DNA from 2 places in the Paenarthrobacter sp. NPDC089675 genome. Region 2 is predicted to be linked to the other one. Evidence: predicted binding sites of a transcription regulator. Region 2 holds the regulator's gene; the other holds the start of a gene.
The links. Region 2 encodes HrcA, which represses chaperone genes, less so after heat shock. Its sites were predicted from a motif close to TTNGCACTCGNNNNNNNCGAGTGCNAA; they were not measured.
Positions count from the first base shown of each region.

Region 1: a site for HrcA is predicted at 2,332-2,358, ahead of groL (chaperonin GroEL). Genes of this name have one in related genera too.

Region 1 is NZ_JBIVHM010000003.1:59,889-67,037, reverse strand. Features, by position in the region: gene ACIPY2_RS07945 (RNase H family protein) at 1-376, opposite strand, end outside; gene groL (chaperonin GroEL) at 520-2,145, opposite strand; gene ACIPY2_RS07935 (cold-shock protein) at 2,459-2,662, opposite strand; gene ACIPY2_RS07930 (LytR C-terminal domain-containing protein) at 2,830-3,453, opposite strand; gene ACIPY2_RS07925 (DUF3263 domain-containing protein) at 3,504-3,839, opposite strand; gene ACIPY2_RS07920 (uracil-DNA glycosylase) at 3,948-4,715, shown strand; gene ACIPY2_RS07915 (siderophore-interacting protein) at 4,899-5,738, shown strand; gene ACIPY2_RS07910 (threonine/serine exporter ThrE family protein) at 5,755-7,149, opposite strand, start outside.
Region 2 is NZ_JBIVHM010000001.1:823,888-831,036, forward strand. Features, by position in the region: gene ACIPY2_RS03910 (DUF4870 domain-containing protein) at 23-436, opposite strand; gene ACIPY2_RS03915 (DUF3097 domain-containing protein) at 568-1,419, opposite strand; gene hrcA (heat-inducible transcriptional repressor HrcA) at 1,651-2,658, shown strand; gene dnaJ (molecular chaperone DnaJ) at 2,709-3,839, shown strand; gene ACIPY2_RS03930 (16S rRNA (uracil(1498)-N(3))-methyltransferase) at 3,842-4,612, shown strand; gene ACIPY2_RS03935 (GerMN domain-containing protein) at 4,624-5,493, opposite strand; gene ACIPY2_RS03940 (PhoH family protein) at 5,904-6,983, shown strand; gene ybeY (rRNA maturation RNase YbeY) at 6,980-7,149, shown strand, end outside.

The DNA.
Region 1 (7,149 bases), on a different contig from region 2:
GTTCATGGCCGGCGTGGCCCTTGACCCATTCGAAGGTGTATTTGCGGCCTTGGATGGCCTGATCGATGTCCTTCAAGAGATCGACGTTGAGAACCGGCTTTCCATCCGCCTTGCGCCAGCCCTTGCGCTTCCATCCCGGCATCCACTTGGTGATGCAATTGATGACGTATTGGCTGTCGCAAAGGATCCGCAGGTCCTCTTGCGGGATATGGGCGGTGGATCGGAACAAGTCCAGGACGGCCATCAGCTCACCCATGTTGTTGGTTCCATGCGGCCAACCTCCGGCCCGCCAACAGGAGTCGTCAACATACCAGGCCCAACCGGCCGGCCCAGGATTACCGAGGGCAGAACCATCGGCGGCAGCAATAATCGTCATGCATTCAATCCTGCCAGACTGCACTGACACAAAGAGCCTGCTTGGGCGCCAGCTTGCCTGAACGGGTAAACGTCGACGGCGGCCCCCACCCGAAGGTGAGGACCGCCGTCGTTTGCTATGCGCGATGCTGCAGAACAGGGGGCTTAGAAGCCGCCCATGCCGCCCATCTCGTCGCCGCCCGGAGCCGGAGCGTTCTTCTCAGGCTTGTCGGCAACTACAGCCTCGGTGGTCAGGAACAGACCAGCGATGGAGGCAGCGTTCTGGAGGGCCGAACGGGTGACCTTTACGGGGTCGTTGACGCCGGCGGCCAGCAGGTCTTCGTAGACACCCGTGGCAGCGTTCAGGCCGTGGCCGGAAGGCAGGCCGCGGACCTTGTCGGCAACAACGCCCGGCTCGAGGCCAGCGTTGAAGGCGATCTGCTTCAGCGGAGCGTCGATGGCGACCTTGACGATGTTCGCACCGGTTGCTTCGTCGTTCTCGAGGGTCAGGTTGGCGAATGCCTTGGCACCGGCCTGGATGAGGGCAACGCCACCACCGGCAACGATGCCTTCTTCAACGGCAGCCTTTGCGTTGCGGACAGCGTCCTCAATGCGGTGCTTGCGTTCCTTGAGCTCAACTTCGGTTGCGGCACCGGCCTTGATGACTGCAACGCCGCCGGCCAGCTTGGCCAGGCGCTCCTGCAGCTTCTCGCGGTCGTAGTCGGAATCGGAGTTCTCGATCTCGGCGCGGATCTGGGCTACGCGGCCGGCGATGGCGTCGGCGTCGCCTGCACCCTCAACAATGGTGGTCTCGTCCTTGGTGACAACAACCTTGCGGGCGGTACCGAGGAGTTCCAGGCCGGCGTTCTCCAGCTTCAGGCCAACCTCTTCGGAGATGACCTGGCCGCCGGTGAGGATGGCGATGTCGGCAAGCTGTGCCTTGCGGCGGTCGCCGAAGCCCGGAGCCTTGACGGCGACGGACTTGAAGGTGCCACGGATCTTGTTGACGATCAGGGTGGCCAGGGCCTCGCCCTCGATGTCTTCGGCGATGATCAGCAGCGGCTTGTTGGACTGCATGACCTTCTCCAAGACCGCAACGAGTTCCTTCACGTTGGAGATCTTGGAGTTGACGATCAGGATGTACGGATCTTCGAGGACCGTTTCCTGGCGCTCAGCGTCGGTGACGAAGTAAGCGGAGATGTAGCCCTTGTCGAAGCGCATGCCCTCGGTGAGCTCAAGCTCGAGGCCGAAGGTGTTGGATTCCTCGACCGTGATGACGCCTTCCTTGCCCACCTTGTCCAGGGCTTCGGCGATCAGGCTGCCGATTTCCGGGTCGCCGGCGGAGATGGAAGCCGTGGCTGCGATCTCTTCCTTGGTTTCGATTTCCTTGGCGGAAGAAAGCAGTTCGCTGATAACAGCCTCGACTGCCTTCTCGATGCCGCGCTTCAGGGACAGCGGGTCGGCGCCGGCGGCAACGTTGCGCAGGCCTTCCTTGACCAGTGCCTGGGCGAGAACCGTCGCCGTGGTGGTACCGTCGCCAGCGACGTCATCCGTCTTCTTGGCAACTTCCTTGACCAGCTCGGCGCCGATCTTCTCGTAAGGGTCGTCCAGCTCGATCTCCTTGGCGATGGACACGCCATCGTTGGTGATCGTGGGAGCGCCCCACTTCTTCTCGAGGACGACGTTGCGTCCACGCGGGCCGAGGGTGACCTTAACGGCGTCAGCAAGGGTGTTCAGGCCCCGCTCGAGGCCGCGGCGTGCCTCTTCATCAAATGCAATGATCTTGGCCATAACGGCGGTAGTCCTTTCGGGACAGACGTTAAGAAGGTACCTGTCAGGTGGGATGCCCGCGACGGACGATCCTTTGCTTGCGGTCTCTGTATGCCGCTTGCTCCGGACCTCACCCCACCAAGGGTGTTTCTTGATCCTCCCGGCACCGGCCACCTATCCTCCGGCCCCATAGCGGGTTCGCGGAAATTAGCAGTCGATGCACAAGAGTGCTAAATCAATAATTAGCACTCGACCGTGGAGAGTGCAAGCAGAGGCGCCACTTGGCGCTATATATCCGGGAGCTTTCAGCCGATAGCTGAGGCAGCGCCATCAGTCAGGCGATGCGGACACTTTCAGCCTGCGGCCCCTTAAGTCCTTCGCCCAGTTCGAACTCTACGCGCTGGCCTTCTTCGAGGGCGCGGTAACCGTCCATTTGGATCGCCGACCAGTGCACAAAAACGTCGTCGCCGGAGTCATCCACAGTGATGAAGCCGTACCCTTTTTCGGCGTTGAACCATTTCACGGTTCCCAATGCCATGATGCCCACACTTTCGCAGTAGCCAAGACCGGTGTCGGGATCTCCGTACCGGAATCAGTCCACTGTAACCACAGTCACTGCCGCCGCGCTCCTGCCCGGAGGCGGAGCATGATTTTTGTTATTGAGGCTTAACCGAGTTGGCTTCCAAGCGGCTCCAGGAGGCGGATCTACCGGTAGCCGGGTCCCACAACGACCACCAGCGGCTGCTGCACTTCGGGGGACTCCACGATCGTCGTAATGCCCAGGAGGGCACCCACGGCTTCAGCATTCGCCTTCTGCGCGGGGGCGTTGTAAAACACCACGGAAGTCTGCTGCGGGAGGCCGCCCCAGTTGCCCACGGTACCAAGGGTCCAGCCACCACTTTGGACTATTCCGGCCACCCGGTTTGCGAGGCCGGCTGTGGCCGTTCCGTTGTAGACAGCCACGGCAGTGCTCTTGTCCACCGGAGCGGAGGACTGCGTGGCGGAAGGTGAAGCGGAAGGGGTGGAACCGGGTGTCGGCTCACCCGAAGCGATCGGGGCGTTGCCTGATTCGCTGGGTGCGGCGGAGGGTGACGGCTCACCGCTCTGCTGGGGCGCCGGTGTCGAGACACTGGACGAGGCCGCGGGCGCTGTGATCCCGAGGCGCGGCAGGATCAGGAACGCCACCAGGCCAAGCACCAGGGCTACTGCGCCGACCGTAAGCACCGGCCACAGAGTGGGGCGGGTGGTCCCGGTGGCATCCCGGTGGACGCCCTGGCGGGACGTGTTCTGAGGAACCCGGTCGAATTCATCCTTGGCATATTTGGTCATGGTGAAGCGTTGTCCTTGCTGGTTGCTGCTGACAGATCGCGCCTGGCGAATTACGCGTCGGACCCCAAACGGCGCGCTGTCCGCGCACGTTGGCGCGACGTACGTAGTCTACGCAGTCTCTTGACCAGCATGGGATCGTGGGCCAAAGCGTCCTCGGTATCGATCAGGGCGTTGAGGATCTGGTAATAGTGCGTGGCAGAGAGATCGAAGAGCTCCCGGATGGCCTGTTCCTTGGCCCCGGCGTACTTCCACCACTGCCGTTCCAGTGCCAGCATCTGCTGGTCGCGTTCGCTCAATGGAGAGTCGGTGCGGACACCTGCGGCGAGTTCTTCGAGGGCGAAACCGGCTGCCTGCGTCGCCATCGGTTCCGGTGCTGGTTCGGCCACGGCACACTCCTAAGACGCGTGTTGGGGAAAATGTCCTACCCCCATGTTACGGGTGAATAACAACGCTGTCATTCGCCCACCCCGTGCCGGGAGGGGGACAATGGCCGGGTGACTTTCGAGGATGCACTTTTTGACCTTGAACCTGACGCTCCCGCAGATCAGGGCTTCGACGCGCTGCTGGACAAGCCGTTGGAGGAACTGATCGCGCCTGATTGGGCTGAAGCCTTGCGGCCGGTTGAACCGCCATTGCGCGAGGTCATGGCCTTTGTGACCGACCAAGCGAAGGACGGCGTCCAAATCCTTCCTGCCGCTTCGAACCTTCTCCGCGCGTTCCGGCAGCCGTTGGCCGACGTCAAGGTCCTTGTCCTGGGGCAGGACCCCTACCCGACGCCTGGTCACGCCGTGGGACTCGCGTTTTCCGTTTCCCGCAATACACGCCCCATTCCACGAAGCCTGGCCAATATCTACCGCGAACTGCAGGACGACCTCGGATTGCCGCCACGCGTCCATGGGGACCTCGGCGCATGGTCCGAACAAGGCGTCCTCCTGCTAAACCGGGTCCTCAGCGTGGTCGCCGGAAGTGCCGGCTCGCACCGAGGCAAGGGCTGGGAGACAATCACGACGGCGGCCGTCACCGCCGTCGTCAATCGAACGGATGCCGCGGGGAAACCCAAGCCGCTGGTCGCGATCCTCTGGGGCAAGGACGCCGAATCGGTGGCGCCGTTGCTGAACGGCGCGCCGTCGGTCGTGTCCGTGCACCCGAGTCCGCTCTCGGCGTCGAGGGGTTTCTTCGGTTCCAAGCCGTTCAGCCGGACCAATGAGTTGCTGGTTGCGCAGGGCGCGTCGCCGGTCAATTGGGAATTGCCGGTCCTGTAGCTCCCCGCCCGATCCTCACTCACAACCCGCCCCTCCCCCAGGCCAAGTGAAAAAGGAATCCCAAGAACGCGGCGGTATATGAGAGAGGAAACAGGAAAAGCGGGCGGGAGGTGAGAGAGGAACGGTTGTAACGTTCGACTCATACCCAGCCTGCGCGCAGCCGACTGGCTTAGGCTTGCCTTCATGGCTGCTCTTCCCGTGACGTCGTCCGCTACCCGCCAAACCCGTCCCCAAGTCACCCTGACGGTGCTGCGCAAAGAGGTGCTCTCACCGCACATGGTGCGGATTGTCGCCGGCGGGCCGGGCTTCAGCGACTTCGCCAACAACGAATATGTGGACCGGTACGTCAAGATCGTGTTCCCGCAGCCCGGTGTTGACTACCAGTTGCCTTTGGACCTGTGGGCCATCCGTGAAACCATGCCCCGGGAACAGTGGCCGCACACCCGTACCTACACCATCCGCTGGGTGGACCTGGCTGCCCGGGAACTCGCCATCGACTTTGTGGTGCACGGGGACGAAGGCCTCGCCGGGCCCTGGGCCGCAGCTGCCCAACCCGGGGACAGCCTCACGTTCACGGGCCCGGGCGGGGCGTACAACCCGGCGCCCGAGGCCGACTGGTACCTTTTCGCCGGTGATGATGCCGCTATTCCGGCGATCGCCGCGTCCATCGAAGCCCTGAGCCCGGACGCGCGGGGTGTTGCGTTCCTGGAGGTCGACACCGCCGACGATGTTCTGCCCCTCAACGCTCCCACCGGTTTGGAAATCCGCTGGCTATACCGCAACGGACTGCAGGCCGGATCCAGCGATCTCCTGCTGGACGCCGTACGCAACGTTGAGTGGCTGCCCGGACGCGTGGATGTGTTCGCGCACGGTGAGCGCGGATACATGAAGGGCCTCCGTGAGGTTTTCTTCGTCCAGCACGGCCTGGAACGCTCCCAGGTCTCCCTGTCCGGCTATTGGGCCCAAGGCAGGGTGGAGGAAGTGTTCCAGGCCGAGAAGAAACTTGCCATCGGCAAGATCTAGCAAGATCCAGCAGGATCTAGCGCCGGCGCACCCTCCGCCGCTCATTACTGGACAGGCCCTTGGTCAGCGGCCTGGCAAGGTTGTCCCCGAGCACGATGCCCGCCGCCACGCCCAGCACTATTGCCGCCGCATTCAGCATGCCGCCGGCACCCAGCAGGATGTTCGTTTCCTCCGTGGTCAACAGATACATCGAGCGGAAAATAGTGAGGCCCGGCAACAGGATCAGGGCAGCCGGGACGGCCACCACAAGCTGCGGCGCCCCCAGCTTCAACGCCACCACCCGGCCAAGAAGGCCAATAACCACCGCCGAAACGGCGGGTGACAAGCGGTCGCCGAGGCCGAGCTCGGCGGCCCCCCACAAGACGAAGAAGCCCACCAGGCCGACTGCCGCCGTCGGGAGCAAAAGGCGCATCTGCGTCTGTTCGGTGACGCAAATTGCCGCCACGGCAATGGCGATCAGGATCGCCTGACCCCAGAGCGGATAGGCGGGCGGGAACGTGTTGGTGACGTCCAGGACCGCGCTGCCCATCAAGGTTCCGGTCACGACGGCGACGGCGATTCCCGCCACGATCGCACCGAACGTCAGCAGGGTGGACAGGAAGCGGCCCGCGGCCGTCACGGGGAAGCCGTTGATGGCATCCTGTACCGAGGAGACAAGCCGGCCTGTGGGAAGCAGGAGCAGGATGCCGCCCGCCACCACAATGGACGGCGCAATGTCCGCGCCCGCCCATCGCAGCATCAAGGCGATGAAGGTGACCAGGAACGAGCAGGCCATGGTGATGAAGAAGTCCGGGGTGCGCCAGCGGCCCAACTGCCGGGCCACCAGGCTGATGAGCAGGTTGGATGCGAACGCCAGCGCGGATGCCCCCGGACCGCCGCCGAGGACACCTACGAACACGGCAGCGAACACGCCGAAAGCCACGGTGACCATCCACCGAGGGAAGGGCTTGGCGCTGCGAACGATCTCGTTAAGCCGTTTCACGGCCTCGGCGCGGCCCACTCCCCCGGCCACGATGTCCGTGACGAGCTGATGCACCTGGGCCAGACCGGCATAGTTGTTGGTCCATGACCGCACCACACGGAGCAGCGTGATGGGCGTCTGGTCCTTGGGGGCATAGTTGATGGCCACCGACTGGTTGGTGATGTCCACCTCGATATTCTTCAGGCCCAGGGCAGCGGTGACCGCGATCATGCTGGTCTCCACCTCCAAGGCACCGGCCCCGTAGCGGAACATTGCCTCGGCAAGGTGCAAGGCGAAGTCGATCGTCTTGCGGGCTGAGGCGTCCACCCCGGCCACCTGGATGGTGGGGTTGGCGTAAGGGCTTCCTGCCAGCCTGTCCACGATGCTCATGGGTGCCGTAGGCGGGCTGTCACCTTGCACCAGCCGCATCAGCATGCGCTTGGCGTTGGC
Region 2 (7,149 bases):
TACCCGGGACCGGGCGGGCCTGTTACTTGATCCAGCGCAGATTGAAGCGGTAGCGGTGTGGTTGACCGTGGTTCACCCGGATTCCCGCCGAGACGGAGAAGCAGGTCAGTGCTACCCAGATCGCGGTGGCGATCACCGCAAAGATGTTTCCAACCACAGGCAACAGGACCAGAAGGTTTGCCAGAACGGCCGCAATCGTGGGGGGAAGCGTGAAGTTCAAGGCTTCCTTGGACTCCTGTGCGGTGAAGGGACCGCGTTCCCGGAAAATCAGGTAGATCAGCAAGGACGGCAGGCAACCCAGGATGCCGCCGAAGTGCGCAAGGGTAGCCCACTGGCGGTCCTCGCCCGCGGTCAGCGGGAGTGCGTTTGCAGGTGCACCATGATACTGGGGCTGGCCTGCGGCCCTGCCCGGTTCTTCTGGAGCGTTCTCTGCCACGGTGTCTTCCCTTTGCTGTAAAAATGTTGCGGTGTTGCTGTCCCAGAATACTGGGTCGAGGCTGCTTCGGAAGACCACGGCCTCCTTGAAGGGGTTGGTGTCACATGCCGCGGAATGGCTTGCGGCCCGGTCTAAGGGGCCGTGAGGAAGTCGATCACTTCCTCGACCCGGCCCAGCAAAGAAGCCTCAAGATCGGCGTAGCTCCGCACGGCGCCAAGCAAGCGTTGCCAGCCCAGCCCGATGTCTTCCGCTGTCTGGTGAGGCCAGCCAAAGGCCCTGAGGATCCCTGTTTTCCAGTCGACCCCTCGCGGGACCGCCGGCCATTCGGGGATCCCAAGTACCTTGGGGCGGATGGCCTGCCAGACGTCCACGTAAGGGTGTCCGACGATCAGGACATTGCCGGCCGCGCCTGGGACCGTCATGGCCTCGGCCGCGATCCGGGATTCCTTTGAGCCTGCCACCAAGTGGTCCACGAGGATCCCGAGCTTGCGCTGCGGTCCGGGCCCGAAGGATGCAATGGCTGACTTGAGGTCGTCCACGCCGTGGAGGGGCTCCACCACGATGCCCTCAACGCGGAGATCGTCGCCCCATACCTTCTCCACGAGTTCGGCGTCGTGCTTGCCTTCCACCCAGATGCGGCTGGCCTTGGCCACCTGGGCCCGTTGGCCCTGAACGCGGACGGAGCCGGAGGCCGTACGCCCGGCCGGAACTGCGCCTGCGGGCACTCTCGCTGCCGGGGGCATCAGCTGTATCGGTGCACCTTCGAGGAGGAACCCGAACCCCAGTTGGAAGGACTTGACCTTTCCACGTCTGTCCTCGAGGGAAACAATGTGCATGCCGCCGGACTTTTCAACCCGGACCACTTCCCCTACCCAGCCTGACTGGACATCTTCAAGGACCATTCCGCGCTGGACGGGCACTTCCGGCAGTTTTCGCTTGGCCGGTGCCGTCAGGTCCTGCGGACCCCAAGTGTCGAAAGCCAAGGAGCTCATACCTCTTTGCGCTGGGAATCCAGCCGGGCACGCGGATGCCGCCGGCCCCGCTGCGGATGGGGGCAGCGGACGGTTTCAATGCTAGCAACGCGGTGGCCCATACTAGACTTGTTAGCACTTGGGCATGTTGAGTGCTAAGCAGATGGTGATGGTGATGTGTTTTTTTGAAGGTCCCCCAGGCGCCGGCCGCGTGGACCCGGATGGTCGTCAGGAGGTGTTGCAATGAGTGAGCCGCGCAAACTGGAAGTCTTGCGGGCCATCGTTGAGGACTACGTGCATTCCCGTGAGCCTGTCGGGTCGAAGGCTCTGGTGGAGCGCCACCACCTCGGTGTTTCCAGCGCCACCATCCGCAACGACATGGCGGTTTTGGAAGAAGAAGGACTCATCGCCGCTCCCCACACCAGCGCGGGCCGTATCCCCACGGACAAGGGTTACCGCCTCTTCGTGGACCGGATTTCGCAGGTGAAGCCCTTGTCCGCTGCTGAGCGCAGGGCCATCCATTCGCTCCTGGAGGGGCCGGATGACCTTGACGACATTCTTGAGCGGACCGTGCGGCTCCTTTCGCAGCTGACCAACCAGGTCGCCGTCGTGCAGTATCCACATTCAAAGCGGGCGCTGGTCCGCCACGTGGAGTTTGTGCTGCTGGCCCCGAAGCAGGTGCTGGCGGTCCTGATAGCGGACACCGGCAGCGTGGGACAAAAGGTCGTCGACGCCGGTGCGGACGTCAGCAACGAGGCCCTGATGGTGCTGCGCTCCAGGTTCCTTGGAAGCATCGCCGGAACCCAACTCGATTTGCTCCCCCAGGTCCTTCCCTCCGTTGTGGCCTTATGCCCTCCTGAACTCCGCGGTGCAGCGCAGGCCCTGGCCGTGGGACTGCAGGCGCTGAGCGACACCAGCCGCGAAGAGCGGATCCTCATGGCGGGAACCGCAAACCTCGCCCGCTCCAACGTGGACTTCCCGCTGAGCATCGGTCCGGTACTTGAGGCCCTTGAGGAACAAGTGGTCATGCTTCGGTTGTTGTCGGACATGGGGGACGACCCGCGCGGAGTCACGGTCAGCATCGGACGGGAAAATCCGTACGACGGTCTTGCCGAAGCTTCAGTCGTGGCCACCGGCTACGGCTCCGGGGCGAAAGTGGGCATCCTGGGACCAACCCGCATGGACTACCCCACAACCATGGCCGCCGTTCGCGCCGTGGCCCGTTACCTTTCCCGAATCCTCGGCGGCTGACACCAGCCGCCGCCAATGAACCGCAGTACAACAAGGAAGAGATACCGACTTTGAGCAGCCACTATGACGTTTTGGGAGTCTCCCCGGAAGCCACCGGAGAAGAGATCAAAAAGGCGTACCGCAAGTTGGCGCGAAAACTGCACCCCGACGTCAACCCCGGGGAAGATGTCGCGGAACAGTTCAAGGCAGTAACGCACGCCTACGAAGTCCTGTCAGACCCGCAAAAGCGTCGGGTCTACGACGCCACTGGCAACGAAAACGGAACGGACAACGGCTTCGGCGGGGGTTACTCCGGCCAGGGCTTCGCCTTCCAGGACATCTTTGACACGTTCTTCGGTGGTGGGGGCGGCGGCCACGCCGGGCCCGCTTCACGCGTGCGCCGCGGCCAGGACGCGCTTATCAGCGTCAGGATCGACCTGAAGGACGCCGTCTTCGGTGTCAACAAGAAACTCGAAGTCGACACTGCAGTCACCTGCCCCACGTGTGATGGCAGCTGCTGCCGTCCCGGCACCCACCCTGAACGTTGCGATATCTGCGGCGGCAGCGGCCAGGTACAGCGTGCAGTGCGTTCCATCCTTGGCCAGGTCATGACAACGGCGCCCTGTGGCTCCTGCGAAGGTTTCGGGACCATCATCAAGGACCCCTGCAACGAGTGCAACGACCAAGGACGTATCCGCAGCCGCCGATCCCTGACCATCAAGGTCCCGGCCGGCGTGGCAACGGGCACGCGCATCCAGTTGTCGGGACAGGGAGAAGCCGGCCCCGCAGGCGGTCCTGCGGGCGACCTGTATGTGGAGATCCGCGTCAACAGCGATTCGACGTATGTCCGTGAAGGCGACGACCTGCATGCGACGCTGAGCGTTCCCATGACGGCGGCGGCGCTGGGTACCGAACTCAGCCTCGAAACGTTCGACGGACCCCAGGAAATCGACGTCAAGGCCGGCACGCAATCGGGCGAGATCATTACGCTTCGAGGCCTCGGCGTGACGCACCTTCGCGGCTACGGGCGTGGCGACCTGAAGGTCCATCTCCACGTCGAGACGCCCGGAAAGCTCGATGCGGCCCAGGAAGACCTGCTCCGGCAGCTCGCCAAGCTGCGGGGGGAGCAATTCACTGAAGGCAAGCTCGTGGCCAGCGGTGGCATGTTCGCCAAGCTCCGGGACAAGCTCGGTAACCTGTAGCGGTGAGCAATCCCGTTTTCTTCGTCCCTGCCGGAAGCCTGGACGGGACCGGTCCCGGGTCCCTGTTTGTCCTCGAGGGTTCCGAGGCCAGGCATGCCGTGACGGTCAAGCGCCTTGGTATTGGCGAGCCCGTGGATATCGTGGACGGCGCCGGCGCCAGGCTGACAGGCATCGTCTCCGACGCCGGGCCAGGCACTTTGTCCGTTACGGCGTCCACGGTGGTCTTCGAAGAAGCCCCTGCAGTCCGGCTGGTCCTGGTTCAGGCACTCGCAAAAGGTGACCGGGACGAACTTGCCATTGAGACGGCCACCGAACTGGGCATTGACGCCGTGGTGCCCTGGCAGGCGGAACGCTCCATTGTCCGTTGGAAGGGCGAGAGGGCTGCCAGGGCCCACGCGAAATGGCAGTCGGTGGTTACGGCCGCCGCCAAGCAGGCCAGGAGGGCCTGGATTCCGGAGGTGCGCGCCGCGCTCGACTCTGCTGCCTTGGCCAAGGCGGTGGCTGCCGCTGACCTCGCTGTCATCCTGCACGAGGACGCAAAGAACCCGCTCCGTACGGTCCTTGAAGGCGCCTCCGAATGGGCAGCGGGGGAGGCGCCCCGCGAGGTGCTGCTGATCGTGGGCCCCGAAGGTGGTATTTCTCCCAGGGAGGTAACCCGGTTCAGCGATGCAGGTGCCGTTACCGCACTGTTGGGACACCATGTGTTGCGGTCATCAACGGCAGGACCGGCCGCCGTCGTGCTGGCGAGCGACATCCTGGGCCGCTGGAGCTAAAAGGCCTGGCGTCAGTTGACGCTGAAGAGCTTCGTATCGAGTGTGGACTCGTCGGAGTGCCCGGAGTCGTCTCCCTGAGCGACCCGGAGTTCGTATTTTCCTGGCTTGAGGTTCGCGCTGAAGGAGAAGACCCCGAATTGGCCCGGTTCGCCGACAGCCTTGACCTGGCCCGTCAGGAGGCTGGTCCGAGTGCCGCTCCCGTTGTCCTGGAGGATCTGCCAGTTGACCGGTTTGGAGCTGTCTGTGATTCGGCCGTTCACCTTGATTGTCCCCGCGGCCAATGTGGTGTCTTCCTGTGGATCGATGATCCACACCGGTGCCACCAGGGATGCATCGCGGGCCATCGGCTGGCCAAGCTTCACTTGACCGAAGGCCATGAAATCCGTATGGCCATCCACCAGGATGACCACCTGAATCTGCTGGCCGGAGTTGATCAGGCCCGAGGACGAGGCTGCAGCGGTGGCCGTGTACACCAATTGCTGGATTGCGCGTTGGGCCATGCCGGCGTCGAGGTTGGAGTTGAAGGCGTCCCGCGAGATGTCCACAGTGATCACGTTCTTGCCCGAGATTGACGTGGCGAGACTACCGGGTTCCTGCCAGGGCGTGAAGAAGTCGTGGTCCAGCGGTTTTTCGGCCATCATGATCCGGAGCGCCGTGGTTACGGGGTTCTCGTCGCCGGAGATGTCCCGGAACTCCCGGTATAGGTAGACGTTGTCCTTGCTCCGGCCGATCCAGTAGACAGGGATCTTGGTGGACGCCTGGGTGGTTTCCAAGGGGGCGTTGCTGGCTGGAGCGTCCTGGACGCTTACCGCGGGGCTCGTTGTCACAGGCGTGGTTCCGCCGTTGGCGATGCATCCCGTCAGGAGGAGGACAGCAAGCATCGCCGGGGCGGCAATCGCGGACCTTGACAGGTGTCGCGCGCCCTTGTGCTGGTTTGCTCGCTGGGTGATGGGTGTTCCTTGCTTAGCGGCCCGTGAAGGCCGGTTTCTGCGCGGGCCCTCTTATGCCCGCCTTGCCAGCTTGGCATATGAACGACGACGGACGGCGGGGTTTGGCGGGCACCGCCACCAACTGAAACAGGATTGATATCCGCTTGATGCCGAGTTGAGACAAAATGTCGAGGCCCTGCCGCGGGCCAGGCTGTCCGGGTGCTGGAGGTTCCCATGTGCCGGGGCTGGCGTAGGATTGAAGGCATTCCGGCAAAAGGCCGGGCCCTTTTATCGGCCCTGCCCGGATCGTCGGATATAACGCGAAGGACAACCGGAGGAGAACAGGCCGTACGGCCAGCACTATGAGTGAATCCCTGAATGGGCGGCTGAGGACCGGTAACGGGAACCCAGCGGCCGCCGAGTTCCCGCACACATTACCGGGCACGCGCACGGAAATCGTCACGTTCGACAACTCCGATCAGATGGTTCATTCGCTGGGCAGCCATGATGAGGCCTTGCGCTATATCGAGGATCAATTCCCTGATGTGAACTTCCACGTTCGGGGCAACGAACTTTCCATGTCCGGACCCTCAACGGTTATTCCCCGGATCATGCGCCTCCTCGAGGAGGTCCGTGGACTGGTGGCCAGGGGGACCGTGGTGACTCCCGATGTGCTGCAACAGCTGGTTTCGCTGCTGCGCAGCCAGTCGGTCCAGAATCCGGTGGATGTCCTCACCCACAACATCCTTTCCAGCAGGGGCAAGACCATCCGCCCCAAGACGCTGAACCAAAAGAATTACGTCGATGCCATCGACGAGAACACCGTCATCTTCGGGATTGGGCCAGCCGGTACGGGCAAGACTTACCTCGCGATGGCGAAGGCCGTGCAGGCCCTGCAGAACAAGGAAGTCAGCCGCATCATCCTGACGCGGCCCGCAGTCGAAGCCGGTGAGCGCCTGGGATTCCTTCCCGGCACCCTGAGCGACAAGATCGACCCCTACCTGCGGCCTCTGTACGACGCCCTGCATGACATGATGGACCCCGAATCCATCCCGCGCCTGATGGCGGCGGGCACCATCGAAGTGGCTCCGCTGGCTTACATGCGCGGACGCACGCTCAACGACGCCTTCATCATTCTGGATGAGGCGCAGAACACCACCCCGGAGCAGATGAAGATGTTCCTGACCAGGCTGGGCTTCGGGTCCAAGATGGTGGTCACCGGTGACGTCACCCAGATCGACTTGCCCTTCGGGGCAACATCCGGGCTGCGAATCGTCCGGGAGATTCTCAGCGGCATCGATGACGTGAACTTTTCGATCCTTGAGGCAAGCGACGTCGTCAGGCACCGGCTGGTGGCGGACATTGTTTCTGCCTACAGCAAATGGGACGACGCCCACAGGCCTGGCGCTGCCGCCCAACACAAACGTGGAGAACGTAAATGAGCATTGAAGTAAACAACGAGTCCGGCGTGGAGGTGGATGAAGCCCAGCTGGTGACGTTGTCCCGCTTCATCTTTGAGCGCTTGTACATCCACCCCCAGGCCGAGCTGTCCATCCTGCTCGTGGATGAAGCAGCGATGGAAAAGCTGCACATTGAACTGATGGACGA